Regions from separate parts of the Rhodococcus sp. NPDC003318 genome, predicted to be linked through region 1. Evidence: riboswitches for the same ligand, from Rfam matches in the RefSeq annotation. Region 1 holds a riboswitch; the other holds the start of a gene.
The links. A riboswitch is a leader RNA that binds a small molecule or an ion and turns the genes downstream of it on or off. The one in region 1 is predicted to bind cyclic di-AMP.
Positions count from the first base shown of each region.

Region 1 (7,778 bases):
CCTGCGAGTGCTGCTGCAGATCGAGACCACCGACGGCAGCGCCGGCGCGATCGCCGCGCTCGTCGAACGCGGCGCGGAGATCTCCGACGAGCAGGTGCGGACCAGGACCGCCGCGCTGAAGGCCGCCGACCCGGCCACACTGATCTACACCTCCGGCACCACCGGCCGCCCCAAGGGCTGCATGCTGACCCACTCGAATCTGCTCGCGGAGTCCCAGGCGATCGCGACATCCGGATTCGGGGCCCTGCTTCAGCCGGGCCGCCGCAACCTGATGTTCCTGCCGCTGGCGCACGTGCTCGCCCGAGCGGTCAGCCTGGCGGCGTTCAACGCCGGCGCGACGGTCGGCCACACCGCCGACACGAAGAACCTGGTCGCGACCTTCGGTGAATTCAAGCCGGACTTCATCCTGTCGGTGCCGCGGGTGTTCGAGAAGGTCTACAACACCGCCCGGCAGAAGGCGCACAGCGAGGGCAAGGGCCGGATCTTCGACCTCGCCGCCGATGTGGCGGTGAAGTGGAGTCAGGCGCAGGACACCGGCGGCGCCGGCCTGCTCCTCAATCTCGAGCACACCGTGTTCGACCGGCTGGTGTACAGCAAGCTCAAGGCCGCGCTCGGCGGCCGCTGCCAGCTGGCGATCTCGGGTGGCGCACCGCTCGGCGCGCGGCTGGGGCACTTCTTCCGCGGCCTCGGCGTGACGATCTACGAGGGCTACGGCCTCACCGAGACCACCGCCGCGATCACCGTCAACACCCCGGGCCACCAGAAGGTCGGTACCGTCGGAAAGCCGTTGGCGGGCAACTCGGTCCGCATCGCCGAGGACGGCGAGATCATGCTCGCCGGCCCGGTGGTGTTCACCGAGTACTGGCGCAACGAGGCCGCCACCGCCGACGCCATCGAGGACGGCTGGTTCCACACCGGCGACCTCGGCTCCCTCGACACCGAGGGCTATTTGAGCATCACCGGCCGCAAGAAGGAGATCATCGTCACCGCCGGCGGCAAGAACGTGGCCCCGGCCGGCCTCGAGGACCACCTGCGGGCGCACCCGCTGATCAGCCAGGCGCTGGTCGTGGGTGATCAGAAGCCGTTCATCGCCGCGCTGATCACGATCGATCCGGAGGCATGGCCGGGGTGGCTCGAGCGCAACGGCAAGGCCACGAGTGCGTCCGTAGCGGACCTGGTGGCCGACGCCGACCTGGTCGCGGAGGTCGACGAGGCGATCGCCGAGGCGAACAAGCTCGTCTCGCACGCCGAGTCGATCAAGAAGTACCGCATCCTGCCGGTCGACTTCACGGAGGAGACGGGCGAGCTCACCCCGACCCTCAAGCTCAAGCGCAACATCATTCACCAGAACCACGGCGACGTCATCGCGGCCCTCTACGCATGATGCGCGTAGCGCAGTGGTGCACTTTCGGACGGCCCGCCCTCCACAAGTGCACCACTGCGCGAAGCGCACCTACAGCAGGCCGGCGAGCTTGGCGGCCAGGGTCTCCCAGCGCCACTGCTCGACCACCCAGCGACGTCCGGCCGCCCCCATCGCCGCCGCCCGGTCCCGGTCCTCGAGCACCGAGACCACGGCGTCGGCCACGGCGGTCACCGACCGGCCGCGCACCACGTGCCCGGTCTCGCCCTCCCGCACCGTCTCCGGTGCCCCGCCGGAGTCGCCGGCGATCACCGGCACCCCGGTCGCCGACGCCTCCAGGAACACGATCCCCAGGCCCTCGACGTCCAGTCCGGCGCCGCGCGTGCGGCACGGCATCGCGAACACGTCGGCGATCGTGTGGTGGGCGGCCAGTTCCGCGGCGGGCACGCCGCCGGTGAACACGACATGGTCCTCGACCCCGACCGACCGCACCAGCCGGCGCAGCGACTCCTCGTACGGTCCGCCGCCGACGATCACCAGCACCGCGCCGTCGATCCGCTTCCGGATCCGCGGCAGCGCCCGGATCAGGACGTCCTGACCCTTGCGGGGCACCAGCCGGGACAGGCACAGGACAGTGGGCCGCTCCCCCAGCCCGTACCGCGCGCGCAGCTCGGCCCGCGCCGCCGGGTCGGGGCGGAAGATCTCGGCGTCGACACCGGGCGGCAGGTGTTCGAGTCCGGACCGGGGCCCGAACGCGGACGCGAACCGTCCGCGGGTGTACTTGCTGACGTAGGTGATCGCGTCGGTGGTGTCACCGATCCGGCGCAACGACCGGCGCGCGCCCGGCACCATCGACCAGCCGACCTCGTGGCCGTGCGTGCTCGCGACCACGTTCTGCGCGCCGGCGCGGCGCAGGTGCGGTGCCAGCAACGCGAGCGGCGCCGAGGCACCGAACCACACGCTCTCGCAGTCGTGGCTGCGGATCAGTTTCGCGGCGCGCCGCGCGACCAGTGGAGTCGGCACCATCAGCGTGGTCGGATGCCGGACCACCTCGAACGGCTGCGCGGCGTCGAACCTGGTGTGACTGTCGCCGCGCCACCGGGGCGCGTACACGACGAGCCGGTCCGCGGGCAACGCCGCGGTCAGGGACTGCAGGTAGGACTGGATGCCGCCGGGTCGCGGTGGAAAGTCGTTCGTCACCAACAGGGTTCGGCGCATGCGTCCACCGTAGGCGGTGCCCGCCCGCGTCGGTGTCGCAGGGTGGCGGGAAGGCCGTCAGGCGATCCGGTCCACGAACCACGCGCCCCACTGCCCGATCAGGTCGCGGGTCGACACCCCGAGCACGGATCGGACGCGCTCGTCGACGACGTCGGCGTCCACCGGCCCCGTGGACAGCTCCCGGTACAGGGCGCGCAGTCGGTCCTCCCCGAACCGGTCAGCGACGAAAGCGGCGACGCTCCACGCGGATTCGTACGCGGCGAGAGCGCGTTCGCCACCCGCCGCGAAGTCGGCGTCGGACGGCAACCGCACCGGAGGGCCGTGGAGGTCCACCGCCGCCGACACCGTCGGGGCGACGGACCGGACGTCCTCCCCGGAACCCCGGTGCCCGACGTAGTCGGCGAACCCCTCGAGCATCCACATCGGTGACCCGTCCGTCGTCGTCGCCCGGGTGGCGACGTGGGTGAGTTCGTGGCGCAGGACCGCCCGGCGGGACGCCTCGGTGAGCCGCTCACCGGCACTGGGGCTGAACACGATCCGCTGGCCGGTGACGGTCCCCGAGCCGGGCGTGACCGCGTCGGAGACGGCGACCGCGGCGATGTCCGATCCGCTGTGCTGGCCGCCGACCTGTTCGGTGAACTCGTCCTGGTCGGCGGTGACGATCACCACCGCGCGCCGTGACCAGTCGTCTCCCCACACCTCGCTCACCGTGGGGACGGCGGTGGCGAGTTCGGTGGCGATGGCCTCGATCCACTGCTGCTGCCCGGGATGGCCGAGCACCACCGAGGCCGTCTCACCCGTCCTCACGGACCGTGCCACGACCGGACCGAAATCCCAGGGGCCACGCCATGTTCGACGGTCGTACTCCGGCAGCGGACGATCGGAGACCAGGGTCCACGTGTCGCCGCGGCGTGCGACCACCAGTGACACCGGCTTGCGCGTGGACCCCTGGTCGGCACCCGCGATCGCGTAGCGCAGGTAGACCTGCGGCGCCCACACGTCGGTCGCCTGCAGCTGCTCCGCCAGGTCGCTGGGCACCGGTGTCTCGGGGCCGGTGCCGATCTCGTAGCCCCAGTCGGACAGTGGGACACCACCGAGGTTGGCCGCGCGCCGGATCTCGGACGGCAGGAATTCCGGCATCGCGGCGGGGTCGAACAGCGCCGCGAGCGCCGCCTGGTCACCGGCCCGGGTCGCCGCCGCCCACCGGTCGAGCAGGTCCTGGACACCGGCACGACGCGCCTGCTCGAACGGATTCGCCTCGGCTGCCGGCGGAGCCGTCGTGGCCGGCTCGGCCTGCTGCACCACGAGCGCCGCCCCCGCCACCACGACCAGCAGACCACCGAGGGCAGCCGCCTCCCACGCCCGGATCCTGCGGCGCGGCGACCGCGTCGCGTCCCCCCGCTCGATGATCAGTACCGGCGAGCGCCGTAGAACGGGTACGCGTCCAGCGGTGCCACCTTCACCGGGACGCCGAAGGTCGAGGCGTGCACGATGTTCCCGTTGCCGGCGTACATGCCCACGTGCGAGGCATCCGAGTAGAAGATGACGAGGTCGCCGGGCTGCAGGTCCTCTTTGCGCACCGGGGTCCCGCCCGCGGCCTGCGCCTGACTCGACCGCGGTAGCTCCTTGCCGATCTGCCGGTACGCCCACACCATCAGCCCGGAGCAGTCGTAGCCGTCGGGGCCGGTGGCACCCCACACGTACGGCTTGCCGACCTGGGTCAGCGCCGCCTGCAGTGCGCTCGCGTTGGAGCCGGGCACCAGCCCCTGCAGCACGATCGCCGGGTCGTACCCGGCCGGGAACACGGAGCCGGCGAGTGTTGCCTTCTCGGCGCTGGTCAGCGCGGCGAACGCCTGGGTGACGTCCGCGATCTGCGACTGCAGGTCGCTCTGCGTGCGTTGGAGGTCGTCACTGATCGAGCGGGCGTGCTCGGTGGCGGTGCGGGCTTCGTCGGCCGACGTGCGGGACGCCTCCTCGGCGGCGGCCGCATCGTCGCTGGCCGCCTTGTACTTCGCGACCTGGGCGGCGGTGTCCGCGGAGAGCACGCTGAGCGTCGACATCTGGTCGAGCAGCTGCTGGGGCGAATCGGACACCATCACCGCGAACAGTCGGTTCACGCGGCCGCCCTGATAGTTGGCGGCGGTCAGCCGGTCCACGGCGGGCTGGAACTGCGCCATCGCGGCGCGGGCGTCGTCGAGCAGGCGCAGATCGGCGTCGTGGCGCTGTTCGGCGTCGCGCTGCACGCCGAGCTTGGAATCGAGGTCGATCTGCGCGTTGTGCATCGCCTCGGTGGTCTGCTCCGACCGTCGGGACAGGTCCGTGAGCCTCTCGAGCGCCGCGGTCGGATTGTCGATCGCGGGATCCGCCACTGCCGGGCCGGTGCCGGCACCGACGAGTGCGAGGGTGAGCACGCCGGCGGCGACCGCGGTGGACCGTTTCCTCAGTGACGCCACGAACCGGGTGCTCCTGTTCTTCCGCTCGAAAAGGTCTCAGCCAGGTTACGGAACGGCATACAGCGGTGTCCACCCGGCGAATCACATGGACGCAACTCACGCTGGTCACGGGCGGGAACACGACAGGGCCCGCCGATCCACACGGATCGACGGGCCCGTCGAAGTTCGGCCACCGGGCCGTTCGTCGACGCCGCGCCCCTTCCCCGGCCCGCGGCGCCGTACGTCAGTAGCGGCGTGCGCCGTCCGCCGGCATCGACGACAGCGGAGCGCGCTTGACCGGGGTACCGGAGGTCGCGGCGTGGATGACCTCACCGTTGCCGGCGTAGATGGCGGAGTGGGAGCCACCGTAGAAGGACACGACGTCACCGGGCTGCAGCGCATTGAGCGAGACCGGGGTACCGGCCGCGGCCTGGTCGTAGCTGGTGCGCGGAATGCTGATGCCGACCTGCTTGAACGCCCACTGCACCAGACCGGAGCAGTCGAAGGCGTCCGGGCCGGTCGCACCCCACACGTAGGGGGCACCGATCTTGCTGGCAGCGGCGTCGACGGCCTTCTGACCAGCGGTGACAATCGGAGCGATGGCAGCGGGAGCGCCCGGGATCTCGGGGAGCTGCGGGAGACCGGGGATCTCGATGGTCTGCGCCGGGACGCCCGGGATGTCGAAGGTGCCGACGCCGGGAACCGTGACGGGCTCGGCGAGGGCGGGAGCCGCGGTGGCCGTGATCGCGCCGACGGTCAGGATGCCGGCGACGGCGACGCGTCGCGCCTTGGTGCTCAGTGTTGCCACGAGAAGGAGGTGCCTTTCTTCCGTTCGTCCGCCGACCGAGTTAGCTGACGGGTTCGGGCTGGGAAGATCAGCCCTACCCGTCGGCACGCGGTCTGCGCTCCGGCGGGATTCACCCCAATGGAAACCTGGGTTCCCGGCACGATTCCCTTGCGGGAGTTCGATTAGGCGGTACCTGGCGATGCCGCACCGGTGTGGTGCGACGAGACTCCGCTAGGTCTCGAGAAGATTACGAAAGCACCACGCCGCTGTCGACCCCGACGACCCGGAAAGTCGGGCCAACCGAGCAATTCGGGCATCCGTTTCGCGTCAGCGGACGGCTTGGTCACGAACCGATAACGACCGCCTGGTCTGCGTGGGTCGGACCACGGGGACCTGCCTCGGTCGCGGCACCGTTCCGGCGTCCGCAGGTGCCACGAGGACCACCCGTTCCTCCTGCTCAATACTCATTCGGCCGGGAACACCGGACCGGACGGTCTCCACCCGGGAATCGGCCTCGGGGCAGCCGAGCAGCACGGTCACCACACAGTCGACGCAGGCGATGTCGCGAACCGCGCATTCGCTGCAATCCACAATCATTGTGACCCTCGTCTCATTCGTGGTCGCCGGGCGTTTCGAGAGGCCGACACGAGCCGAAAGTAGCGACACCCCCCGACAGGAACCGTTGAGCGACACGACCTGTCGGTGCCGCCCCCTAGCCTCGGGGGCGTGAGTTCCCGTGACACCACCGCACGCCAGCTGACGTTCGACGAGCTGGACACCCCGTTACGGGACACGACATTCGTCGTCGTCGACCTCGAGACCACCGGCAGCAACTCCGGGGAGGACGCCATCACCGAGATCGGGGCAGTGAAGGTACGCGGCGGGGAGGTGATCGGAGAACTGGCCACCCTCGTCGATCCGGGGCGAACACTGTCCCCGTTCATCGTGCAGCTGACCGGCATCACCTCGGCGATGCTCGTCGGCGCGCCCCGGATCGAACAGGTACTGCCGACCTTTCTCGAGTTCTCCCGCGGCGCCGTCCTGGTCGCGCACAACGCCCGCTTCGACGTCGGATTCCTGCGGGCGGCGGCCACCCGCCTCGATCTGGCGTGGCCGCCGTTCCAGGTGCTGTGCACGGTGAAGCTGGCCCGCCGGGTGCTCTCCCGCGAGGAGGCACCGTCGGTGAAACTCTCGGCGCTGGCGGACCTGTTCCGGGTCACCACCCGGCCGACGCACCGGGCACTCGACGACGCCCGCGCCACCGTCGACGTCCTGCACGCTCTGATCGAGCGCGTCGGCAACCTCGGCGTGCACAGCTATCCCGAACTCGTCGACTACCTGCCGAACGTGTCTGCCGCGCAGCGCGGCAAGCGGGGCCTGGCCGCACACCTGCCCCGCACACCCGGCGTCTACCTGTTCCGCGGGCCGTCGGACGAGGTCCTCTACGTCGGGACCGCGGTCAACCTCCAGCGCCGGGTGCGCGGCTACTTCACCGGATCGGAGACCCGCGCGCGGATGAAGGAGATGGTGGCACTCGCGACCCGGGTGGACCACGTCGAGTGCGCGCACGGCCTCGAGGCCGCCGTACGCGAACTGCGCATGCTCGCCGCGTACGCCCCTCCGTACAACCGGAGGTCGAAGTTTCCGAAGCGGGCGTGGTGGATCACACTGACCGACGAGCCGTTCCCCCGGCTCTCCGTCACCCGCCGCGCCGGCCCCGACAGCCTCGGGCCGTTCACGAATCGGACCGACGCCGCCGACACCGCCGCGACGATCGCCGACGTGAGCCGAATCCGTACCTGCACCAAGAAGATTCGCCGCGACCAGGTGCACGGGCCGGACTGCCCGGACAGCGCGGTCGGCGGCTGCCCGGCGGGCAGTACCCCCCAGACGCCCGACGCCTACCGTCCCGCTGTGGACACCGTCCGCGCGCTGATCCGCGGGGACGACGCCGCCCCGCTGCACCGGCTGCGGGCCCGCA
Region 1 covers NZ_JBIAOU010000011.1:55,164-62,941, reverse strand. The annotation lists gene ACFYVR_RS17900 (AMP-dependent synthetase/ligase) at 1-1,384, shown strand, start outside; gene ACFYVR_RS17895 (glycosyltransferase family 4 protein) at 1,454-2,578, opposite strand; gene ACFYVR_RS17890 (hypothetical protein) at 2,636-3,901, opposite strand; gene ACFYVR_RS17885 (NlpC/P60 family protein) at 3,988-5,031, opposite strand; gene ACFYVR_RS17880 (NlpC/P60 family protein) at 5,255-5,818, opposite strand; cyclic di-AMP (ydaO/yuaA leader) riboswitch at 5,832-5,996, opposite strand; gene ACFYVR_RS17875 (DEDD exonuclease domain-containing protein) at 6,524-7,778, shown strand, end outside.

Region 2 (7,778 bases), on a different contig from region 1:
GCGACGCGATCGCCTACGGACGGCCGGGAGCCGCCGACGCCGAGGTTGAGGCGGCGGCCCGCGCCGTCGGCGCCCACGCCATGATCGCGGCGCTGCCGCGCGGGTACCTGCAGCCGATCGGAGAACACGGCCGCAACCTGTCCGCCGGGCAGCGTCAGCTGCTCGCCCTCGCCCGGGCGGAACTCGTCGACCCCGACCTGCTGCTGCTCGACGAGGCCACCGCGTCCCTCGACCTCGCCACCGAGGAGCGGGTGCGGGTGGCGACCGCGAAACTCACCCGGCGCCGCACCACGCTCGTGGTCGCGCACCGGTTGACCACGGCGGCGCAGGCCGACCGGGTGGTGGTCCTCGACCGCGGCCGGGTCGCCGAGGTCGGCACCCACGACGAGCTCCTGCGGCGCGGCGGCGCGTACCGCGAGCTGTGGGACGCCTACGCGCCGTCGGTGCCCCTGAGCGTCCCGTGACGACTCAGTCGACGAGGGACACCGACGTCACCCGGTGCAGCGTGAAGCGCCGGATCGCGCCGTCCACGGGGTCGAACGCGTCGAGCTGACCGCCCCCCACACTGACCGGGTCGACGATCCGTTCCGACGCGATGCCCTGCGGGTCGACGTAACCGATCCGAACGCTGCGCTTGACCTTGACCGCGAGTTGCAGCAGCGCCATCGTCGCGGCGCTGCCCGCGCGGGTGCCGTCCGAACGGACCCCGCTCCCGCGCGGGGTCGACGCCGCGCGCTCCCCGGCCCGCAGCTGCCGGACGAGCTGGTCGAGTTGGTCCGCGGTCGGGGGAGCGGGCAGCCGGCGGGTGCCCCGCTCGCGGCGTCGGGGGACCCGTGCGCCGTGCGGGCGCAGGTCGACGATCGCGCCCGACGAGTCCTCGCCCGCCGGCGCGAACCCGGCACCGCGCAGCAGTTCGAGCACGTCGCCGAGCGGGGCCTGCGAGACCGCCACCGTCGGCGCCAGCGCCCGCAGCGCCAGCGACTCCGCGACCGGCGACGACAGCACCTCCGCGAGCATCGCCGGATCGTCGCACCGGACGAACGACTGCGCGATCCCCGCCCGCAGCCGGCCGTGGCGGCGGGCGACGTCGTCGATCAGGTACGTCAACGCCTGCGGCACCGGCGTCTTCGAGTGCGTCTCGAACAGGGCGTGCAGTTCGGTCGCGGTGCGTCCGGCGTCGAGGGCGCGCCGCACGCTCGCCTCGCCGACCCGGTACACCGTCGCCGCACCCGCGGACTCGACGTCCGCGACCAGCGTCAACCGGGCCAGCAGGTCGGGCACCAGCGGTCCGGGCGCCACCACCGTCAGGTCCGCCTGCACGAGGACGTAGTCGATCGGCGTCGGCAGGGCCGCGACCATCTCGGCGAGCACCGACTCCGGCGGCGCGCCGTGCAGCATGCTGCGGCCCGGCGAGGACAGCGCGCCCCGGCCGATCAGCCCGACCGCGGTGGCCTCGGACAGGGTGTGCTCGATCGCGGACGCCCCGAGCCGCGCCGACCAGCGCGGCCGCCGCCAGGCGACGATCGCGGCCACCTCGGCCGCGGCCGCACCGACGCCGGAACCGAGTTCGGCGACGACGTCGAGGACGAACCGACGGTCCCGCGGCGCGCCCGACGCCCGCACCTCTTCCGACAGCGCCGCGATCGGTTTGTCGTTGGGGTCGCGCAGCCCGACGACCCACGGGCGCCGGGCCAGGTCGAGCCAAGTCTGGGCGAGCAGCTGCCAGCGGTGGGCCGGTGCGCTGTCGCGCCACGCGTCCGCGGCCGAGGTCGGCGCCCAGTAGTCGTCGCCGGTGTCCGCGGCGGGCAACGGGTCGGGAAGGCCGCTCGAGATCAGCCCCGCGGCCGCCAGGAGTTCGGCGAGCAGGCTGATCCGTGCCTCGTCGACGCCGGTGACCTTCGCGAGCCTGCGCGCCTCACGGACGCCGAGGCCGCCCGCCTTGAGCGCCGGCGCGGGGTGGTCGCCGAGGGCACCGAGCAGGATCTCGCAGTGCCGGAGCAGTTCGAGTGCCTCACCCGCGGCCGCCGCGTTGACGTCGCCGATCTTGTGCTTGCGGCCGGCGACGGGCGGCGGCGTCAGCGTGCGGGGATCGGTGACGGTCTCGCCGCGCAGGACCTGACCGACCTGATACGGAAGTTCGACCGTCTGCTCGTCGATCCAGGCCAGCAGGCCCGCCGCCAGGAGCCGTTGCACCGGGCGATCCGCCGGGGTGCCGGGGGCGGCGTCCCGGGTGCGGCCGATCGGCGAGCTGGTCGCGAGGGTGTCGATCAGGCGGCGCTCCGCCTCGGTGAGCTCGGCGAGCGCCGCGCTGATCTGGTCGGCGGTCAGCGGGGTGACGGACTGGTCGACCCGCCAGCCGACCGCCTCCCGGGCCGAGGGCACCACCCGCAGCACCTTCGTGCCCCACACCAGGGCCCGGTCGCGCAACGCCGTCAGGGCCCGGTCCACGGCCCTGACCGGCGCGCGCCCCGCGACCGCGTCCGCGAGCTGCTCGCGCCGTACCCCCGCCTCGGCGGCGCCCTCCCGCGCGAGCAGACCGATGAGCGTGAGTTCGAGCACGCTCAGGTCGTCCGCGGCCCGCAGCACCGACGCGCGCTGCTCCGCCCGGGTGGCCAGCACCGACAGGTTCGCCGGCGGCGGCACCGCGAGATCCGGGCGCAACCGCAGCAGTTCGGCCAGCTCATCGTCGCTGCGGGCACCGAGCCAGGTCGCGAGGCTGTCGGTCGCGGGGGCGGGGTCCGTGTCGGTCATCGCCTATCAGAGTAGGGCGTACGTCCCGAACCGGGATTCGCCGGACACTGTCGGTGGCGCGACCGGGTGCCTTCTCCCACACCTGGGCTGTACCGCGTACGGACTCGGTGTCAAAATGGCCTCGTGGCTAACAAAACGAACAAGAACAACTACGTTGATCCGGGCTGGCCGTCGCACCTCGAGGAAGGTGACCACGCGGTCACCGAACTCTCGTCCGCCCGTTCCGGTGGACTCTCCCCGTTCGGCGAGGAGACCGAGTTCCCGCGTCCGGTGGAGGAACTGCCCTACACCCATCCGGTTACCGTCATCAACCGGTGACGACCCGGACCGAGCGCAGAAAGGCCCCGCAACCGAATCGGTGCGGGGCCTTTCTCGTGCCGAGGGGTCGGCGTTGCGCGAGCCGGACCGTCAGCCCTGCGCGAGCAGGGGCGCGTAGGTCTTGAGGAACTCGATGACCTGCGGGTTGAGCTTGGCCTGCGCGTAGAGGGCCTCGATCTGCGGATCGACGGCGATGCCCTGCGCCTTGACGGCCTCGAGGGTGCTGTCCAGGGACTCGAGCACGTCGGCGGTGCCGTCGACGGTCGGGATGCTGGTGACGGCCGGGGTCTCGGCCGGGGCGGGCGCCTCGGGCTCGGCGACCGGCGCGGTCCGCGGGGTCGGGCCGCTGGTCAGGCCGAGCTTCGCCGAGCAGGACGGCCACGCGCCCCAGCCCTGCGACGCGAGGACCTTCTCGGCGACCGCGATCTGCTGCTCACGGGTGGCCTGGTTGGCGGTGGCGGCGTACTGCCCGCCGCCGTGCGCGGTCCACGTGCTGGGGGAGAATTGCAGGCCGCCCTGGTAGCCGTTGCCGGTGTTGATCGACCAGTTGCCGCCGGCCTCACACTGAGCGAGCCGGTCCCAGTCGGAGTCGGGGGCCGCGTTGGCGGGGGCCGCGAAGGCCGCACCCGCCGCGCTGAACACCGCGGTGGTCACGACGACCTTCGCAGCGGTCTTGCGCGTGTTCGTGGGCTTGCGATGGCGTCCAGCGCTCATGGAGGTTCCTCTCCGCACGCGCCTGCGAGGTCAGCTGTCGGGTTCGGGCTGAGAGGTCGCCCGGCCGTGATCGCTCCGTGATGGGCGCGAAAAACGGCTTCACCCCAAGGAAGGCCGTGTGCTCGCCTTCCGGTGTCCACCGGGGACGTGGGTCCCCCGTCCTCGTCCCTGGGTTCTCCTGTGGGAATCCGTTCCGCGGGACAAGGTTTGGCGCGGCGGTCCGGACTGGCCGGAACTCCGACCGGGTTCGACCGTACGTGCCCGACCGCGGTGAGTCACCTCCAACCGAGATCGCGTGTTTTTCGGCGTGTTGATCGAAATTTGGCGCGTTTCCGCAGGTCAAAGCGACTGTGTCCGGCCGAGACCGGGCCGTGATGCAACCGTTACGTGAGGCAGATCACAAGCCTTGGTGGGCGCGACCTGGGGGATGCGGCGGGTGCGGTCGGGGGCGCGGACACCGGGCCGCGCGAGGTCCCCGCCGGCGGTCACGCGGCGGCGGTGGCAGGGCGAGCGCGCCGGAGCGGAGGGGAGGGGCCGACCGCCCCGCATCCGTGATGCGCGGCGGGGTCGTCCGGGACTGCGTCAGGGATTGCCGGGTTGGTACGGGTACGGCGTCGACGGGTACGACGGCGTGGAGACGTCGACGATGTCCTTCCCGAGCGGCATCAAGGAGATCGGGATCATCTTCAGGTTCGCCAGGGCCAACGGGATACCGATGATGGTGATCGCCATCGCGATCGCGCTGATCAGGTGGCCGATGGCGAGCCAGATTCCGCACAGGATCAGCCAGATCACGTTTCCGATCAGCGACCCCACCCCCGACGTCGGCTTGTCGACCACGGTCTTGCCGAACGGCCACAGCGCGTAGACGCCGATCCGGAACGAGGCGATGCCGAACGGGATCGTGATGATCAGAATGCAGCAGATCACCCCGGCGACGAAGTAGCCGAGCGCGAGCCACAGGCCACCGAAGATCAGCCAGATGATGTTGAGGATCAGTCTCATGTTTGCCCATCTCTCCGGACGCGACGTCCGGCGCGCAGTGCGGACACGATGCCGAGCAGGAATCCGAGCGGGAAGGCGAGGGCCGTCAGGTACAGCGCGAGACCCGGGGTGTGCCCGGTCGCCGCGACGACGAAGATCGCGACGACGGCCGCGACGCCGATGACGAACAGGGCCAGGGAAATGCGGAACAGCAGTCCTCCGGACGCGGGCGCGGTGCCGTCGGAGGGGGTCTCGGTGCCGGGTGATTGAGGGGCCACATGCCCACCGTATCCCTCGCAAACCCGTGTGCCGGAGCAGGGCACGCAGGGGTAGAATGCGAGTCATCGCGTCCCACACACGGTGGGGCGCGTTCGTTTATGTGGTCGTAATCGACGTGGATGAGCAGGTGACGCAGTGCCTACCGGCAAGGTGAAGTGGTACGACGTTGACAAGGGCTTCGGATTCCTCTCGCAGGACGAGGGCGAAGACGTGTACGTCCGGTCGTCGGCGCTGCCCGCGGGAGTCGAGGGTCTCAAGGCCGGCCAGCGGGTGGAGTTCGGCATGGCCGCCGGACGCCGCGGACCGCAGGCGCTGAGCCTGAAGGTGCTCGACCCGGCACCGACGCTGCGGCAGAGCGGCGGCAGCCGCCGCGACGAGGGCACCCGCAAGCACACGCCCGACGAGCTTCACGGCATGGTCGAGGACATGATCACGCTGCTCGAGGCGAAGGTGCAGCCGGACCTGCGCAAGGGTCGGTACCCCGACCGCAAGACCGCGCAGCGTATCTCCGAGGTCGTCCGGGCGGTCGCCCGCGAACTCGACAGCTGACCACCCGCAGGCTGCGCACGACAAGCTGCACAGACAACTGGAGCCCCCGGTCGAATCGACCGGGGGCTCCAGTTGTCTGTGGGTGCGCTCGGCTACTCCGCGGACTGATCTGCGGACTGCTCGGCGGGCGCCCGCATGTCCTCGGGCAGCGTCTGGATCGCCCACACGGGAGCGAAGTCGCCGGACGACGGCTGCTGGATGATCACGCCGAGCAGCTGCTCGTTCTCGCGTGTGGGCACCGTCACCGAGTACGCGTCGCCCGCGGTGTAGTCCCGGTAGCCGTCGAACACCTCACCGGTGCGCGGATCGCCGAACTGGACGTTGAGCCGCCAGTCGCCCTCGGCGACCTCCTTCGGCAGCGAGAGCTGCAGCGGCGACCCGGCGGGCACCGCCAGGTTCGCGACCGTGAGGTCCGCGCAGCGCAGGCTCGCGTCGCAGAGGCCCGCCTCCACGTCGACGGTGTTGCCGTGCGCGAAGGCGGTGATGGTCGGCAGGGTCTCGGGGGCGTCGCGGACGAGCATCGTGACGACCGCGGCGAGTCCGCCGGCCGCCACCAGCACCACCACGACCACCGCTGCGAGGATCTTCTTCGTCCGGGCTTGCAAGGTCATCAGGTTCCGTTCTCGTTCTTCGTACCCGCCCGGTGGGACGGGTCCGTGTCGGTCGGCCGGGCTGCGGCCGAATGCTGTGGTGTGGGCTCTGCGGGAGCCTCCTGGTTCGCGTGCTCGGGGCGTTTGCCGCCGAGGCCGGGAAGCAGCGTGCGGCCACGGTACGTCAGCACGGTCTGGATCAACCCGAAGACCAGCACGACCGAGACGACGGTGAAACCGATCCAGTACTGCGTCGGGAGCAGCACACCCAGCGCGCCTCCGATCACCCAGCTCAGTTGCAGCACCGTTTCGGAGCGGCCGAATCCGGACGCGATGGACTCCTCGGGCAGATCCTGCTGCAGTGACGCGTCGAGGGAGACCTTCGCCAACGCGCTCGCCGCGGATGCGACGAGGGTGGCCAGGGCCGCGGACAGCAGGCTGTCGGTGACGGCGGCGAGGATCGCGACGAACGTCACGGCCGCGGTGCAGCGCAGCACGATCACCGCGGGCCGGCCGAGCTTGAGCCGGGCGCCGGTGGCGTTGCCCGCGAAGTTGCCGATGCCGGCCGCGGCGCCGACCAGGCCGAGCATCGCGGCCTGTACCAGTGGGTCGTGTTCGGTGCGGGACTTCGCGACGAACGCGATGTAGAGGGTGAGGAATCCGGTCAGGACCCGGATGGTGCTGTTGCCCCACAGCCCGGTGATCGTGGCGCGGCCGAGGGGCTGCCGCCGTGTGGCGGGCGAGATCGCGTCCTTCTGCTCCCGGGTGATGACCTCGGTGACGGCGTCGCCGCGGTGGTAGGCGAGGGTCGCGGGGACTTCGCCCTCGGTGACCTCCACCCACGCCGGGATCCGCATGCTCAGGTAGGCGCCGACGACGGTGATCGCGGCGGTCAGCCACAACACGCCGGTCGACCCGAACGCGATCGCGACCAGACCGGCGACCGCGCCCGCGAAGATCGTGCCTCCGATCAGGCCGAACACCGTCAGTCGGGAGTTCGTGCGCACCAGGTCGATGTCCGGTGGCAGCACCCGGGGTGTCACGGCGCTCTTGAGCACCGAGAACGACTTGCTGAGCACCAGCATCCCCAGCGCGCACGGATACAGCGCCCAGCTGTCGAAGTTGAACACCAGCAGGACGGCGAGGACGGTGCGCAGCGCGAACGACGCGGCGAGAGCCAGTCGGCGGCCGTGCTGCAACCGGTCGAGGGCCGGGCCGATCAGCGGCGCGATCACCGCGAACGGGGCGATCGTGATCAGCAGGTACAGCGCCACCTTCGTCTTGTCCTCGCCGGTGGCGGCGGAGAAGAACAGTGTGTTCGCCAGGGCGACGGCGATCGCGGCGTCGGTGGCGAAGTTCGCCATCACCGCGTACGTCAGGTGCGTCAGGCCGGACTCGTCGGCGCCGTCCGCGGTCGCGGCGCGGCGGAAGGTGGCGATACCGCGGTTCGTCAGCTCCCGGCTGCGCATCGCCGCGACCCGGGTGACGGTCAGCTTGCGCGGAATCGGGGGCGGCTTCGGACCACCCGGTTTCGACGACCGGATCTGCTCGGTCGGCTGCTCACGGGGTGTGTCGTTCGGTGCGGCCGTGCCG
Region 2 covers NZ_JBIAOU010000002.1:424,997-432,774, forward strand. The annotation lists gene ACFYVR_RS07205 (ABC transporter ATP-binding protein) at 1-464, shown strand, start outside; gene ACFYVR_RS07210 (helicase-associated domain-containing protein) at 469-2,751, opposite strand; gene ACFYVR_RS07215 (hypothetical protein) at 2,875-3,069, shown strand; gene ACFYVR_RS07220 (transglycosylase family protein) at 3,160-3,783, opposite strand; cyclic di-AMP (ydaO/yuaA leader) riboswitch at 3,787-3,991, opposite strand; gene ACFYVR_RS07225 (YccF domain-containing protein) at 4,366-4,788, opposite strand; gene ACFYVR_RS07230 (hypothetical protein) at 4,785-5,045, opposite strand; gene ACFYVR_RS07235 (cold-shock protein) at 5,182-5,595, shown strand; gene ACFYVR_RS07240 (DUF2771 family protein) at 5,688-6,206, opposite strand; gene ACFYVR_RS07245 (MFS transporter) at 6,206-7,778, opposite strand, start outside.
Region 2: another riboswitch for cyclic di-AMP. It lies ahead of ACFYVR_RS07220 (transglycosylase family protein); the one in region 1 lies ahead of ACFYVR_RS17880 (NlpC/P60 family protein).